3 regions of the Pseudarthrobacter sp. 1G09 genome follow, and region 2 is predicted to be linked to each of the others. Evidence: riboswitches for the same ligand, from Rfam matches in the RefSeq annotation. Region 2 holds a riboswitch; each other region holds the start of a gene.
What was found. A riboswitch is a leader RNA that binds a small molecule or an ion and turns the genes downstream of it on or off. The one in region 2 is predicted to bind S-adenosylmethionine.
Positions count from the first base shown of each region.

Region 1: linked by a shared signal. The riboswitch ahead of ACP3TD_RS03930 (cobalamin-independent methionine synthase II family protein) and the one ahead of ACP3TD_RS07550 (bifunctional o-acetylhomoserine/o-acetylserine sulfhydrylase) in region 2 are both predicted to bind S-adenosylmethionine.
Region 3: linked by a shared signal. The riboswitch ahead of ACP3TD_RS13055 (aminotransferase class V-fold PLP-dependent enzyme) and the one ahead of ACP3TD_RS07550 (bifunctional o-acetylhomoserine/o-acetylserine sulfhydrylase) in region 2 are both predicted to bind S-adenosylmethionine.

Region 1 covers NZ_CP188306.1:822,708-827,284, forward strand. The annotation lists partial or broken gene fbaA (class II fructose-bisphosphate aldolase) at 1-630, shown strand, start outside; gene ACP3TD_RS03920 (DUF3151 domain-containing protein) at 631-1,053, shown strand; gene ACP3TD_RS03925 (uracil-DNA glycosylase) at 1,245-1,877, opposite strand; gene ACP3TD_RS03930 (cobalamin-independent methionine synthase II family protein) at 2,096-3,304, opposite strand; SAM riboswitch class I at 3,316-3,421, opposite strand; gene ACP3TD_RS03935 (M14 family zinc carboxypeptidase) at 3,604-4,577, shown strand, end outside.
Region 2 covers NZ_CP188306.1:1,639,563-1,644,139, forward strand. The annotation lists gene ACP3TD_RS07530 (amidohydrolase family protein) at 1-481, shown strand, start outside; gene ACP3TD_RS07535 (DeoR/GlpR family DNA-binding transcription regulator) at 587-1,378, shown strand; gene ACP3TD_RS07540 (CPBP family intramembrane glutamic endopeptidase) at 1,429-2,211, shown strand; gene ACP3TD_RS07545 (VOC family protein) at 2,347-2,985, opposite strand; SAM riboswitch class IV at 3,148-3,263, shown strand; gene ACP3TD_RS07550 (bifunctional o-acetylhomoserine/o-acetylserine sulfhydrylase) at 3,307-4,577, shown strand, end outside.
Region 3 covers NZ_CP188306.1:2,837,131-2,841,707, forward strand. The annotation lists gene rsgA (ribosome small subunit-dependent GTPase A) at 1-886, shown strand, start outside; gene hisN (histidinol-phosphatase) at 948-1,760, shown strand; SAM riboswitch class IV at 1,922-2,035, shown strand; gene ACP3TD_RS13055 (aminotransferase class V-fold PLP-dependent enzyme) at 2,074-3,483, shown strand; gene ACP3TD_RS13060 (class I SAM-dependent methyltransferase) at 3,562-4,320, shown strand; gene ACP3TD_RS13065 (metal-dependent transcriptional regulator) at 4,366-4,577, shown strand, end outside.

The DNA of each region.
Region 1 (4,577 bases), 820 kb from region 2:
GACGGCTCCGCCGAAACCCTCCAGGACAACCTGCGCATCGCCCGCGAGCTGCTGGCCCGCACGGCGGCTGCCAAGATGATCCTCGAAGTTGAAATCGGCACCGTGGGTGGCGAGGAAGACGGCGTCGAGAACGAGATCAACGAGAAGCTGTACACCACCGTCGAGGACGCCCTGGCCACCATTGAAGCCCTGGGCTCCGGCGAGAACGGCCGCTACATCACGGCCCTGACCTTCGGCAACGTCCACGGTGTCTACAAGCCCGGTGGCGTTAAGCTCCGCCCGGAGATCCTCAAGGACATCCAGGCGCAGGTTGGCGCGAAGATCGGCAAGGACAGCCCGTTCGACCTCGTGTTCCACGGCGGCTCCGGCTCCTCGGACCAGGAGATCGCCGACGCCGTGTCCTACGGCACCATCAAGATGAACATCGACACGGATACCCAGTACGCCTACACCCGCCCGGTGGCGGACCACATGTTCCGCAACTACGACGGCGTCCTGAAGGTGGACGGCGAAGTGGGCAACAAGAAGACCTACGATCCCCGCGTCTGGGGCGCCTCCGCCGAAGCCGGCCTCGCTGCCCGCGTTGTGGAAGCCACCAAGCAGCTCGGTTCAGCCGGAAAGACTTTCTAAATGTCGGATGAGTTCCGCAGGAACCTGATGGGGCCGGAGCCAACGCTCCTGCCGGCAGAATCCGAGATCTACCAGCACCTGGCGCTCGGCCAGGAAGCCGTTGACCTCGTGGCGAAGAACCCCACGTCGTCACTGCTGTGGGCCATCCTTGCCGAGGAGGCCTGGGCGGAGGGACGCACCATAGATTCCTACGCCTACGCCCGCGTTGGCTACCATCGCGGGCTGGACTCGCTGCGCCGCAACGGCTGGCGCGGCGTGGGCCCCATTCCCTGGGAGCACGAGCCCAACCGCGGGTTCCTGCGGGCGCTCTACTCGCTGGGGCGGGCCTCTTCGGCCATCGGTGAAGCCGACGAACCGGAGCGGATCGAGAAGTTCCTCAACGATTCCGACCCCGCGGCCAAGGCGGCCATCGAGGGCAAATAGATCCCCACCGCCTCCCTAGCTTCGCTGCGCTCAGCCAGGGAACCCTCGGCGGCGGAGGCCCCTTCATATGGGCCCACGCGCGCAGGGTTCCCTGGCCGAGCTTGCGAGGTTAGGGAGCGGGTGGGGAACGACGGCGGGCGGTCACCTTTCTTTGGGAAAGGTGACCGCCCGCCGTCGTACTCCTTGGAGGATTAGACCGCTTTCTGCAGCCCTGTGCGGGCCATGGCATCTGCATAGGCCACGCGCATGTCCTGGAGGTACTCCTCCTGGCGCGCAGGGGAACCGGCGAAGGCGCGGCCGCTGAGGGAGCGCACTTTGTAGGTCTTCAGGCCGCGACGCCACAGCAGCGGCACCTCGGTCTTCAGGAGTGCGTTGGCCAGCCGGTTGGCTTCGGTGCCGTGCGCCACGATGACTGAAGCGCGCGGGACGAGGGCGAGGAACTTGAGCAGCGGCTTGAGGCCGGCCTGGATCTGGTCCGGGGTGAACTTGCCGTTCGGTTCGCCCGGGACGTGCCAGGGGTGGACGTTCCACGGCATGACGTACTCGGGCCGCAGCCCCAGCTTCCACTGGATACCGAGCATGCGGGTGGCAGCGTCCTGGTCGCCGGCGGTGATGAAGCCGGAGCCGTCCGCCTCACCGATGTTGGAGAACAGGCTGATGATGCGGCATTCATCAACGTCGTGCATGGGGTCGACGTAAGGCACCACCGTGCCCGGCTTGGTGTCCTGCAGGGAATCGCACAGCTCGTTGACGGCGGCGACGCTGGGCTCGTAGCGGCGGTTCAGGAGCTGTTCGTGAAGGGATTCTGGTGCAAGGGCGGTCATATGGTGCTGGGTCTCCTGCGGGGATTGGCGGTGCCTCCGCCTGCGGAGGAGGGCGCGTGAAGGCGCAACTCTACATCGGCGGTGTGTTTGGGGTGGGCCGGTCAACCCGGCCTTCCCCAGTTTAGCAAGCCTCGGGAAGCGAAACGCCGGTTGCGCGTATTCCGGTGACCGGATGCACACCCGGGGTTTCGTCCTTCCGGTGTTTCTGCGGCGGCGGGCTACCAGAGCCGCTTCGTGGCCCGGCGCGCACCTTCGCCCAGAGCTTCCAGTTTTGCGTAGGCGATCTGCGGGTGGACGCGCCCGCCCAGGCCGCAGTCGGTGGAGGCGATGACATTTTCCCGGCCGACTACATCAGCGAAACGCACAATCCTGTCCGCCACCAGGTCCGGGTGCTCCACCACGTTGGTGGCGTGGGAGACGACGCCCGGAATGATCACCTTGCCCTCGGGGAGTTTCGTGTCCTCCCAGACCCGCCACTCATGTTCGTGCCGGACGTTTGCTGCCTCGAAGGAGTATGCGCCGGCGTTGACCTGCAGGACGGAGCCGAGGATGTCTGCGAAGGGGATGTCCGTGGTGTGCGGGCCGTGCCAGGAGCCCCAGCACACGTGCAGCCGGATCTGCTCCTGAGGGAGGTCCCGCAGCGCCCAGTTGGTGGCCTCAACCCGCAGCTGGATGAACTTCAGGTAGTCCTCCAGCGCCGGTTCTGGATTGATCTGGTCCCAGCTTTCGGCAAGGGACGGGTCGTCGAGCTGGACGGTCAGGCCGGCGTCGATGATGGCCTTGTATTCCTCCCGCATGGCGTCGGCGCAGGCGTAGACGAGTTCCTCGTCGGACTTGTAATACCCGTTGGCCACCCGTGCGCATGAGCCGGGGGAGAGGGACGCTATGAAGCCCTCCGTCAGCCCTGCTTTGGCGAGTCCCGTCTTCAGGTTGGTGACGTCCGAGGCCACGAGGTCCTGGCCGGTGTAGGTCAAGGGGCCGGCAATCCTGGGCTGGGCGACGCTCTTCCGGTGGGCCAGGATTCCCGACGACGGGTCGTTGTAGGCGTCGTTGAACTGCTGGCGGTCCCGCCGGTCAGGGAAGGAGGTGAGGACGACGTTCCCGGGCGACGAACGCCGGACCTCGGAGTCTGCCCAGCGGTCCACATCGGTCGGCTCCAAACCGCCGAGCCGCGCGAAGGAGTAGTTCCACCACGCCCCGTAGTCAACAGAGCTGGCCATCGTGTGGCCGTACTCTCCGTCGTTGGGAATGTCGATGCCAAGGTCTTTTTGGCGCTGGACGACGTCAACCACGGAGGCTTCGAGGAGTTCCAGGAACTCCGGCGTGATCCCGTCAGCCTCCTTGGCGGCGTTCGCAGCGATGAGTTCCGGCGTCCGCGGCAATGAGCCTGCGTGGGTGGCGCGGATGTGGTCGGTGTTCTGGGGCACGGTGGAGTTCCTTTCCATCGGTCCTGGCAGTAGCACCTTCGGGGCAGGGAGACCTCCCTGCTGTACAGGTTGCTGCGGCGTCACTGAGCCAGGTCTCTCAGCCGCTCCGGATGGGTCACTTCCACTCAAGCCCACCCGCCAAAGGTGGGGCAAGTCGGTTTCACGATCTGACTTGCTTTGCGCTAAAGCAAGCAGTCATAGGTTTCCCAGGATTTGTCGATTCCATTGACAGGTTTCAATCAGCTTGATTGGCTGTTGTCACAGCGCGCAATGGGGGACATGGCCGCTGGACGCACTCAATGCACTCGAAAGAGGTAACGCACGTGAAGAAATCCCTGGCTACTTTTAGGACCCTTGCCGTTTCAGGGGCCCTTGCACTGGCGGTTGTCGCCGCTCCCGCTCCAGCCATCGCTGTGGGGGAGGGCCCCAACTACGGTGGCAACGGCCAGATCACCACCTCGAAGCTGGCCACCTATGACCAGATGGTGTCGTTCCTGAAGGACCAGGACGCCAAGCAGCCGGCCATGGAACTTGAGGTCATCGGCAAAACGGTCAAGGGCCGCGATATCCACCTGGTCAAGTACATCTCCGACCCGGCCAAGCCCACCATCCTCTACCTGACCCAGCAGCACGGCAATGAGCAGCTGACCACAGAGGGAGCACTGGAGTTCGTCAAGCACCTGGGCACCGGAAAATCGGCGGACATCCTCAAAGGCGTGAACATCCTGGTGGTTCCGATGCTCAACGCGGACGGCGCCATGGGTGACGTCGACTTCTCCCTGGAGGACTACATCGCCAAGGGTGACCGCAACATGACCCGCTTCAACGCCAAGGGCGTGGACCTGAACCGGGACCACATAGCCAAGATCCAGCCGGAAACCCAGGCCCTGCACAACAACGTGATGCGCAAATACCGGGTCGACTACATGATCGACCTGCACCACCAGGGCACCCGGGCAGAGCGCGACGGCAAACTCGTCTCCGGGTCCATCCTGTACCCCACCACCCCCAACGCCGATCCCGCCGTCGTCGAAAAGTCCAAGCAGCTTGGCGCCGTCGTCTTCGACAACGTCGACTCCACCGGCTGGGGCCACCTCGGCAAGTACCAGGGCGGCAGCGCCGAGACCATCAGCCGCAACGGCATCTCGGTGGAATACGGCATCGCCACCCTGCTCTTTGAGATGCGCGGCATGTCGGACCACTACCTCGACGGCTACGCGCTGGGGCAACGCAGCAACGGCTACCTGATCAAGCAGACCGTCACCACGCTGAC
Region 2 (4,577 bases):
CTACCTCGCGAACGCCGACATCTACGCCCTGGCCGGAACCTGGTCCGGCTGGGACCCGGCCACCGGATCGGGGGTGCCCGGTACTGTGGCCACCTGCCTGCCGGCCTGCGACCTGTCCACCCGCCAGCCGCTGGCACCGGCCCGCGCCCTCGTGGATGCGGGCATCCAGGTGGCCCTGGCCTCCAACTGCAACCCGGGCACTTCCTACACCAGTTCCATGGCCTACTGCGTAGCCACGGCCGTGCTGCAGATGCGGCTCAGCGTGCACGAGGCAGTCCGTGCGGCCACCTATGGCGGCGCGCTGGCGCTGCACAAGGATCGCGGCACAGATGCCGACGGCCAACGCGCCGTAGGTTCCATCGCCGTCGGACACCGGGCCGACCTGCACCTGCTGAACGCCCCGTCCGCTACCCATCTCGCTTACCGCCCGGGCATGCCGTTGACGTACGCTGTGTGGCGGGCCGGTGTCCGGGAACGGTAAACAGCGGACGTGCCCTCCGCAATTTGACGTTAGATGATCGTTTCGGGTCTGTTATGATCATGAAACGTCATCCGGAGCGGTGGCTGTTGTACCGAGAGGCCCCGCATGACCCGCACTGACCGCCTGACCGCCATCCTCGACTTGCTTGCCAGGACCGGCCAGGTGGAAGTGGACGAGATTGTCAACACCCTCGGGGTTTCGCCCGCCACCGCCCGCCGCGACCTGGACAGCCTTGCCAAGCGGCGGCTGCTGACCCGCACCCGCGGCGGCGCCACCACCGGCGCCCTCGCCTACGACCTGCCCGGCCGCTACAACCGGGACGACCATGCCGAGGCGAAGGAGCAGATCGCCCGGGCGGCGTCCGCCCTGATCCGGCCCGGTGCCGTCATCGGCCTGTGCGGTGGCACCACCAGCACGGCGCTGGCCCAGATCCTGGCCACCCGCGAAGACCTGAATGCCCCGTCCAACCAGTCAACGCTGACCGTTGTCACCAACGCCATCAACATCGCCGGGCAGCTGGCGGTACGGCCCAATATCAAGGTGATGGTGACCGGCGGCATCCTCAACCCGCGGTCCTATGAACTGGTGGGCCCGTACACGGACATCATCATGCAGAAGGTGGTCCTGGACATCGCCTTCATCGGCGTGAACGGCATCGACCCCGAGGTGGGCCCCACCAACACGGGGGAGGGCGAGGCCTCGGTCAATGCACTCCTGGCCAGCCGGGCACGGGTGTCCTATGTCATTGCCGATTCCTCCAAGGTGGGGGTGCGCGCTTTCGCCACCATGGACGGCTATGACTTCACGCGGCTGATCACGGACGCCGGCATCTCGCCGCGGGACAAGGCCGCCTTCGAGGCCAAGGGCACCGAGGTCATCGTCGCCCCCGTGCCCTGACACGGCGGGGCCATCAGCCCCGGCCCAGGAACTGCAGGCAAGATGGGTACATGCTGGTTCCCTCCCGCCGCCGCCTGGCGTTCGAAGTCTGGATAGTCCTGGGCCTGTCCCTGGGGCAGTCCGCCGTGTACTCGGTAGTGCAGCTCCTGGATAAGATGACCCGGGCGCCGCTGGCCGAGGGAACCTCGACGCTAAACCGCTCCCAAAGCACCCGCGAATACTTCGACCTGACCTATCAGCTCCTGGACATCATCTTCGCCCTCGTCCCCGTCCTGCTGGTGCTCTACTTCCTGTCGGGCTCCCGGCAGGCGGCCTCCGGGGACCTTGGAGCGGGGTCCGGATCAGCCTTCACGAAACTGGGCTTCACCTTCGCCCGTCCGGGTAAGGACCTGCTGCAGGGGGTGGGCCTGGCCGCCCTCATCGGTATCCCGTCGCTGGGCCTCTACGCTGCCGGCCGTGCCCTGGGGATCACTACCGCCATAATCCCCAGCGCCCTGGATGCCTACTGGTGGACCGTGCCAGTGCTGATCCTCTCCGCCATCCGTCACGGCATCGTGGAGGAAGTGATTGTGGTGGGCTACCTGATGGACCGCTTCGGCAAGTTCGGGTGGAGCGTGCCGCTGTCGATTGCCGTCAGTTCGGTGCTGCGCGGCAGCTACCACCTGTACCAGGGCTTCGGGCCCTTCATCGGCAACGTGGTGATGGGCATTGTCTTCGCCTGGATCTACACCCGGACCAAACGCGTCATGCCGCTGGTCATCGCGCACGCGCTGCTGGACATCGTGGCGTTCGTCGGCTTCAGCCTGTTCGGCAAGGCCGTCGGCCTGGGGTAGGCAGGGTTTGCCTGGAAATGGATTCGGCCGCCATGGGGTGGTGACGCCGTTGTCACCACCCCATGGCGGCCGAAGCTGTTGCGGACAGGCGTCCGCGTCTGTGGTCCGGTGTGCAACCGGACCACAGATGGAGGGTCAGAGGGTGACGGCTCCATTGGCGGTTTCGAACGTGACGGACAGGATGCCGGGGGTGCCGTGCGGGGCCACCCATTCGACAGCCACGTCCTCCAGCGGCTTCTCCACCGGCTCGCCCAGCCATTCGGTGACCCGCGAAGCGGAGCCGGCGATGGTAAGGCAGCTCATCTTGAGGCTGCTGTCATAGGCGTTGGACGGGTGCAGCGACGGGTCGCCTTCCCACTTGAGCATGTACGGGACCTGGGGGTCGGCGATGAGTCCCAGGATGCCGATCTGCTTCCACACCAGTTCCCGGCCGTCCGGGAACTTGCGGTTGCCGTTGACGGCCGAGCGCCCGAGGCGCTCTTCGAACGGGGCGAGGTCGTCCACTTCGACGCACCAGCCCATCCAGCCGCCGCCCGCCGCGGAACGGGCCCGTACGGCCTGTCCAAAGGGAGCCTTGTCCGAGGCGGGGTGGTCCAGGACCTCCACCACTTCGAGGTACTTGTGGCCCGCGAGCGGGATGATCATATTCCGGGTTCCGAACCGGGGATGCACCCCGCCTTTCACTGCCTCAACGCCGAGGGCAGATGCAATTCGTTCGGTAGTGGCCGCGAGGCCATCGTGTTCACAGGCGTAAGAGACGTGATCCATGCGCATGCCAACATCTTGGCACTTTGTGATCGGGCTCTCAGCTTAGGCTTGCCTTACTCGAAATTTCCGTTTTCCTGGGGATCAGTTTTCCGCCCTGCCGGCAGCCGCGGAGACCATGTTCGTCACAATCCTGTCCGCCGCCGCCAAGGTGTTCCTACACTGGGCGCAGGTCATGAGTGCCAGCGCCAAGCCCCGGCTCGCTGGCCGGCAACCCTCCATCCGCGGTGGGGTGCCCCGGGTGAGGACCTGGTTGTCCGGCAACGGCCGGGCGGCAAGCGCGGCCCGTACTGCTCTCAGCATGCCGGGCCCATGTCAAAGGAGCCTTGAATGTCCAACGGTTGGTCCTTCGAAACCCGCCAGATCCACGCCGGCCAGGAGCCCGACGGCGCCACCGGCGCCCGGGCCCTGCCCATCTACCAGACCACCTCGTTTGTGTTCCCCAGCGCCGAAAGCGCGGCCAACCGGTTCGCCCTGGCGGAACTGGCCCCCATCTACACCCGCATCGGCAACCCCACCCAGGAGGCCGTGGAGCAGCGCATCGCCAGTCTCGAAGGAGGACTCGGCGCCCTGCTGCTCAGCTCCGGCCAGGCCGCGGAGACCTTCGCCATCCTCAACATCGCAGAGGCGGGCGACCACATCGTGGCCAGCCCCAGCCTGTACGGCGGAACCTACAACCTGTTCGCCCACACGCTGAAGAAGTTCGGCATCACCGTGACGTTCGTGGCGGACCCGGACAATCTGGACCAGTGGCGGGACGCCGTGCAGCCCAATACCAAGCTGTTCTTCGGCGAGGTGGTCTCGAACCCGCGTCAGGACGTCCTGGACATCGAAGGCATCTCCGGGGTGGCGCACCAGGCCGGCGTGCCCCTCATCGTGGACAACACCCTCTCTACGCCGTACCTGATCCGTCCCCTGGAATGGGGCGCCGACATCGTGGTCCACTCGGCCACAAAGTACCTTGGCGGGCACGGCGCGGCGATCGCCGGCGTCATCGTCGACTCGGGCAAGTTCGATTTCAGCAAGGACCCGGAACGGTTCCCGGGCTTCAACACCCCGGACCCCACCTACAACGGCCTGGTCTACGGCAGGGACCTCGGGGAAAACGGGCTCCTCGGCGCAAACCTGTCCTACATCCTCAAGGCGCGCGTCCAGCTCCTGCGGGACCTCGGCTCGGCCGTCTCGCCGTTCAACGCCTTCCTGATCGCCCAGGGCCTGGAAACGCTGAGTCTGCGGGTGGAACGCCACGTGGCCAACGCCACCGAGGTAGCCCGCTGGCTGGAAGGCCGGGACGACGTCGAATCCGTCGCCTACGCAGGCCTGCCGTCCAGCCCCTGGTACGAGCGCGGCCGCAAGTACGGGCCCAAGGGGACGGGTGCCGTCGTCGCCTTCAACCTTGCCGGGGGAGCCGAAGCGGGGCAGCGGTTCGTCGACGCCCTGGAACTGCACTCCCACGTCGCCAACATCGGCGACGTCCGGTCCCTGGTGATCCACCCTGCCTCCACCACCCACAGCCAGCTGACGCCGGAACAGCAGGCGGTAGCTGGGGTGACGCCCGGCCTGGTGCGGTTGTCCGTAGGCATCGAGCACATCGATGACAT
Region 3 (4,577 bases), 1.2 Mb from region 2:
CGGCGATTTCGTCTCCCTCGTTGGCGACGTGTCCGGGGACCCCAACACCCTGGCGCGGCTCGTCAAAATCCAGGACCGCACCACCCTCCTGCGCCGCAGTGCAGACGACACTGACCCCATCGAACGTGCCGTGGTGGCCAACGCCGACCAGCTGGTTGTAGTGGTGGCAGCAGCAAACCCCGAACCCCGCACAGGATTCATCGACCGCGCCCTCGTGGCAGCGTACGACGCCGGCATCGAGCCGATCCTGCTGGTCACCAAGGCGGACGTGAAGGATCCCGGCGAGTTCCTGGCCAACTACACGCACCTTGACTTCCCGGTCATCATCAGCCGGACCGCCGACCTGGAGGCGTCAGGCATCGACGCCCGCTCCGATGACGGGTTGTCGGCCCGGCTGGACAGTGACGCCGTTGCCGGGCTCAGGGCACACCTGGGCGGCAAGGTCACAGTAATGCTGGGGCACTCCGGGGTCGGTAAATCAACCATGGTGAACGCCCTGACCGGCGCGGAACGGGCCACAGGCGGCGTGAATGCGGTAACCGGACGGGGACGGCACACGTCGTCGTCGGCCCTTGCCCTGCGTCTGGCCGACGCCCCTCCCGGCAGTTGGATCATCGACACCCCGGGCATCCGGTCATTTGGCCTTGCCCATGTGGATCCGGACCGGATCCTGAGGTCGTTCCCGGATCTTTCGCCGGGCACTGATGATTGCGAACGTGGCTGCAAGCACACCGCCACTGCCGTCAACTGCGGGCTCGACGCCTGGGTGGCAGGCGGACATGCAGGACCCACCGGTGAAGCACGCCTGGCTTCGCTCCGCCGGCTCCTGGGCGCCGATCCCAGGATGGAAGCCCAGGAGGCCAAGGAGCTCGGCACCATCAGCTGACAGCGCCAACCGGCACGGCCGACCTCCCGGCAGAACCGGCGCCAGACGGTAGTTTGGAACCATGATCCAACCCGCTTCGACCTATAACGACGACCTGCGCCTGGCCCATGTCCTGGCCGACTCCGTGGATGACCAGACCATGAGCCGTTTCAAGGCGCAGGACCTCCACGTGGAGACCAAGCCCGATCTGACGCCGGTCACCGATGCGGACAAGGCCGCCGAGGAAGCCATCCGCGGCCAGCTCTCACGCTCCCGACCACGCGACGCCGTGCTGGGTGAAGAGTTCGGCAGCACCGGCCACGGCTCCCGGCGGTGGATCATCGATCCCATCGACGGCACCAAGAACTTCGTCCGCGGTGTTCCCGTCTGGGCCACGCTCATCGCCCTGGTTGATGAGGGCGAGCCGGTGGTGGGCGTCGTCAGCGCACCCGCCCTGGGAAAGCGGTGGTGGGCCGCCAAAGGCATGGGGGCCTACATGGGCCGTTCCCTCGCATCGGCCACCCGGCTCCGGGTCTCCGACGTTTCCACCCTGTCCGACGCTTCGCTGTCCTATTCCAGCCTGGGTGGCTGGAAGGAACGCGGCAATCTTGACGACTTCCTGGGCCTGACTGAGGACGTCTGGCGCACGCGCGCCTACGGCGATTTCTGGTCCTACTGCATGGTGGCCGAAGGGTCCGTGGACATCGCCTGCGAGCCCGAACTGAACCTCTATGACATGGCCGCCCTCGTGCCCATCGTGGTGGAGGCCGGCGGCCGCTTCACCTCCCTTGAAGGCGAGGACGGCCCGTTCGGCGGGAACGCCCTGGCGACCAATTCCATCCTGCACACCGAAGTGCTGCACCGGCTGAACCCCGGCCTGGACGACCTGCTGTAGGCCGGCCTACTTCCGAATAATTGACCGCGGGCGCCTCCAAAAGGGGGCGCCCGCCGTCGTAATCTTCGAAGAAAGTCCCGATTCCGGGCCGCACGTAACAAAACCCTTAACAATCCTCCCGGCTTCAGGCCGGGCCGCCGGATGTTCTATGGTTTTATCCAGGTCACGAGTGCCAGCGCTAAACCCCGGTTTGCTGGCCGGCAACCCTCCATTCGCGGTGGGGTGCCCCGGGTGACGACCAGGCCGGTCCGGAGCGGATGCGGCAAGCGCGGATTCCAGCACTGCCGGAGTCCTGTCCTGAAGTGAGGTCTCCATGACTACTGCCGTCGACTCCCCCATTACCGCCGGAATCGTCTCTGATGAACGCCTGGCGGCCGCCGGACGTCCGCTTTCAGCGGTTACCGGCGCTGAAATCCTGGCTCCGCTGATCTCCGGCGGCCACGTCCGCTACGCCAACCTTGACTACGGGGCCTCCGCCCCGGCCCTGACCGTGGTGTCGGCCTACCTCAACGAGATCCTGCCGTTCTACGCCAGCGTCCACCGCGGCGCCGGTTACGCTTCGCAGATCAGCACGTCCGTATACGAGAACGCGCGCAACATCGTCCGCGAGTTCGTCGGCGGACGTCCCGACGATTCCGTCATCTTCACCAGGAACACCACCGACTCCCTTAACCTGCTCGCCGGTTGCCTCCCCGGCACGGACGGCAAACCCGCCGGCGACGTCCTCTACCTGGACATCGAACACCACGCCAACCTGCTGCCGTGGCAGGGTGTCCCCCACCGGAGCATCGTTGCCGCCGACACGATCGCCGGGACCATCGATTCCGTGCGCGCCGAGCTTGAGCAGGGCGGCGTCAGCCTGCTGGCCGTCACCGGCGCCTCCAACGTCACCGGCGAAATCCTTCCCATCCGGGAACTCGCCGCCCTCGCCCACCGGCACGGTGCCCGCATCGTGGTGGACGCGGCCCAGCTGGCGCCGCACCGCCGCGTCAACATCAGCGCCGACGACGTCGACTACCTTGCCTTCTCCGGGCACAAGCTCTACGCACCCTTTGGCGCCGGCGTCCTGGTGGGCCGCCCGGACTGGCTCGACGCCGGCACGCCGCACCTCGCCGGCGGTGGCGCCGTAAAGGAAGCAAAGCTCGACGGCGTCAGCTGGGCCACCGGCCCGGCCCGCCATGAGGGCGGCTCCCCCAACGTGCTGGGTGCGGCTACCCTGGCGCGGGCAACGCAGGTTATCGCGAGCCTGGACCAGGACCGCTGGCACGCCCACGAGTCGGCCATCCGTGCCTACCTGGTGGAAGGCCTGCAGGCGATCGACGGCGTCACGGTGCACCAAATCTTCAAGGACACCGACCCTGACAAAGACACCATTGGGGTAGTGAACTTCTCGGTGGCGGGTTACGACGCCGGCCTGGTAGCCGCATACCTCTCCGCCGAACACGGTGTAGGACTCCGTGATGGCCGCTTCTGCGCCCACCCGCTGCTGAAGCGCCTGGGCCTGCCATCAGGATCACTGCGGGCAAGCTTCGGAGTCGGCTCCCGGCTCGAAGATGCCCAGCGGCTCCTCGCAGGCATTGAAAAGCTCCGCCGGGACGGGCTCGGCTGGGACTACGTAGTGGATGCCGGCCGGTGGGTGCCCGCCAACGACACCAGGACCTATCCCCACTGGGCACCGAACACCCCGGGAACCGCCGGCGCAGCTCCCTGCCTCGACGACTGATGGCCGTAAAGCCCGCGCCCGGGTGCATGCGGTAAATTCGGACGGTACCCGCAGGGAATCAGCTGAAGGAGGCCGTACGTGGTTCGGGGTGGGCCCAAGCTCGATCACGGGCGGCGCCGGGAGCTCGGCCAGAGCTTCCAGGACGGCGGCAAGCACTATGAAAAGGTCCGTCCGGGGTATCCGGCGGAATCGGCACGGTGGCTGGTGCCCGCGTGCGCCCATGATGCGCTCGACGTCGGTGCCGGCACGGGCAAGTTCACTGACCTGCTGCTGGCGCTGGGATTGTCCGTGACCGCCGTCGATCCGTCCGCGGACATGCTCGCGCAACTGTCCGCCCAATACCCGGCCGCTGCTGCCCTGCGCGGCACCGCCGAGGCCACCGGGCTTGATGACGCAAGTTTCGACGTCGTCAGCGTTGCCCAGGCCTGGCACTGGTGCGACGCCCTCGCGGCCAGCACGGAACTGGCCAGGGTCCTCCGCCCGCAGGGAACGCTGGGACTGGTGTGGAACCAGCTGGACACCTCGGTGCCGTGGGTGCACCGGCTTTCCCGCATCATGCATGCCGGGGACGTCTACAAGCCCGGACAGCGGCCGCTGGTGGGCCCCGAGTTCGAGGGCCTCGAAGGGCACGTGACCCGCTGGCAGGATCCTGTCACCCCTGCCGACCTGATGGAACTGGCCAAATCCCGAAGCTACTACCTGCAGGCCAACGAACAGACCCGGGCCAAAGTCCTGGCGAACCTCACCTGGTACCTCCATGAGCATCTGGGGCACGCCGAGGGTCAAGAACTCAGCCTGCCGTACCTGACGCTGTCCTGGCGCGCCGTCCGCGCGTGACACGCGGATCCCGGCCGCGTCCCGCCAACGGGTAGGCTTGAACGTGTGAAGACCAGCGCGCCCTCCTCCTCCATTGAGGACTACGTCAAGGTGGTCTATTCGTTCACGGAATGGCAGGACAAGCCCATCACGTCCTCGCAGCTGGCGCAGCGCCTGGGTGTGGCAAATTCTTCAGTTTCGGAGATGGTCCGCAAGCTGAAGGACCAGGGGCTGGTGGACCACAAGCCCTACAGCGCAATTACCCTCACGGACGCCGG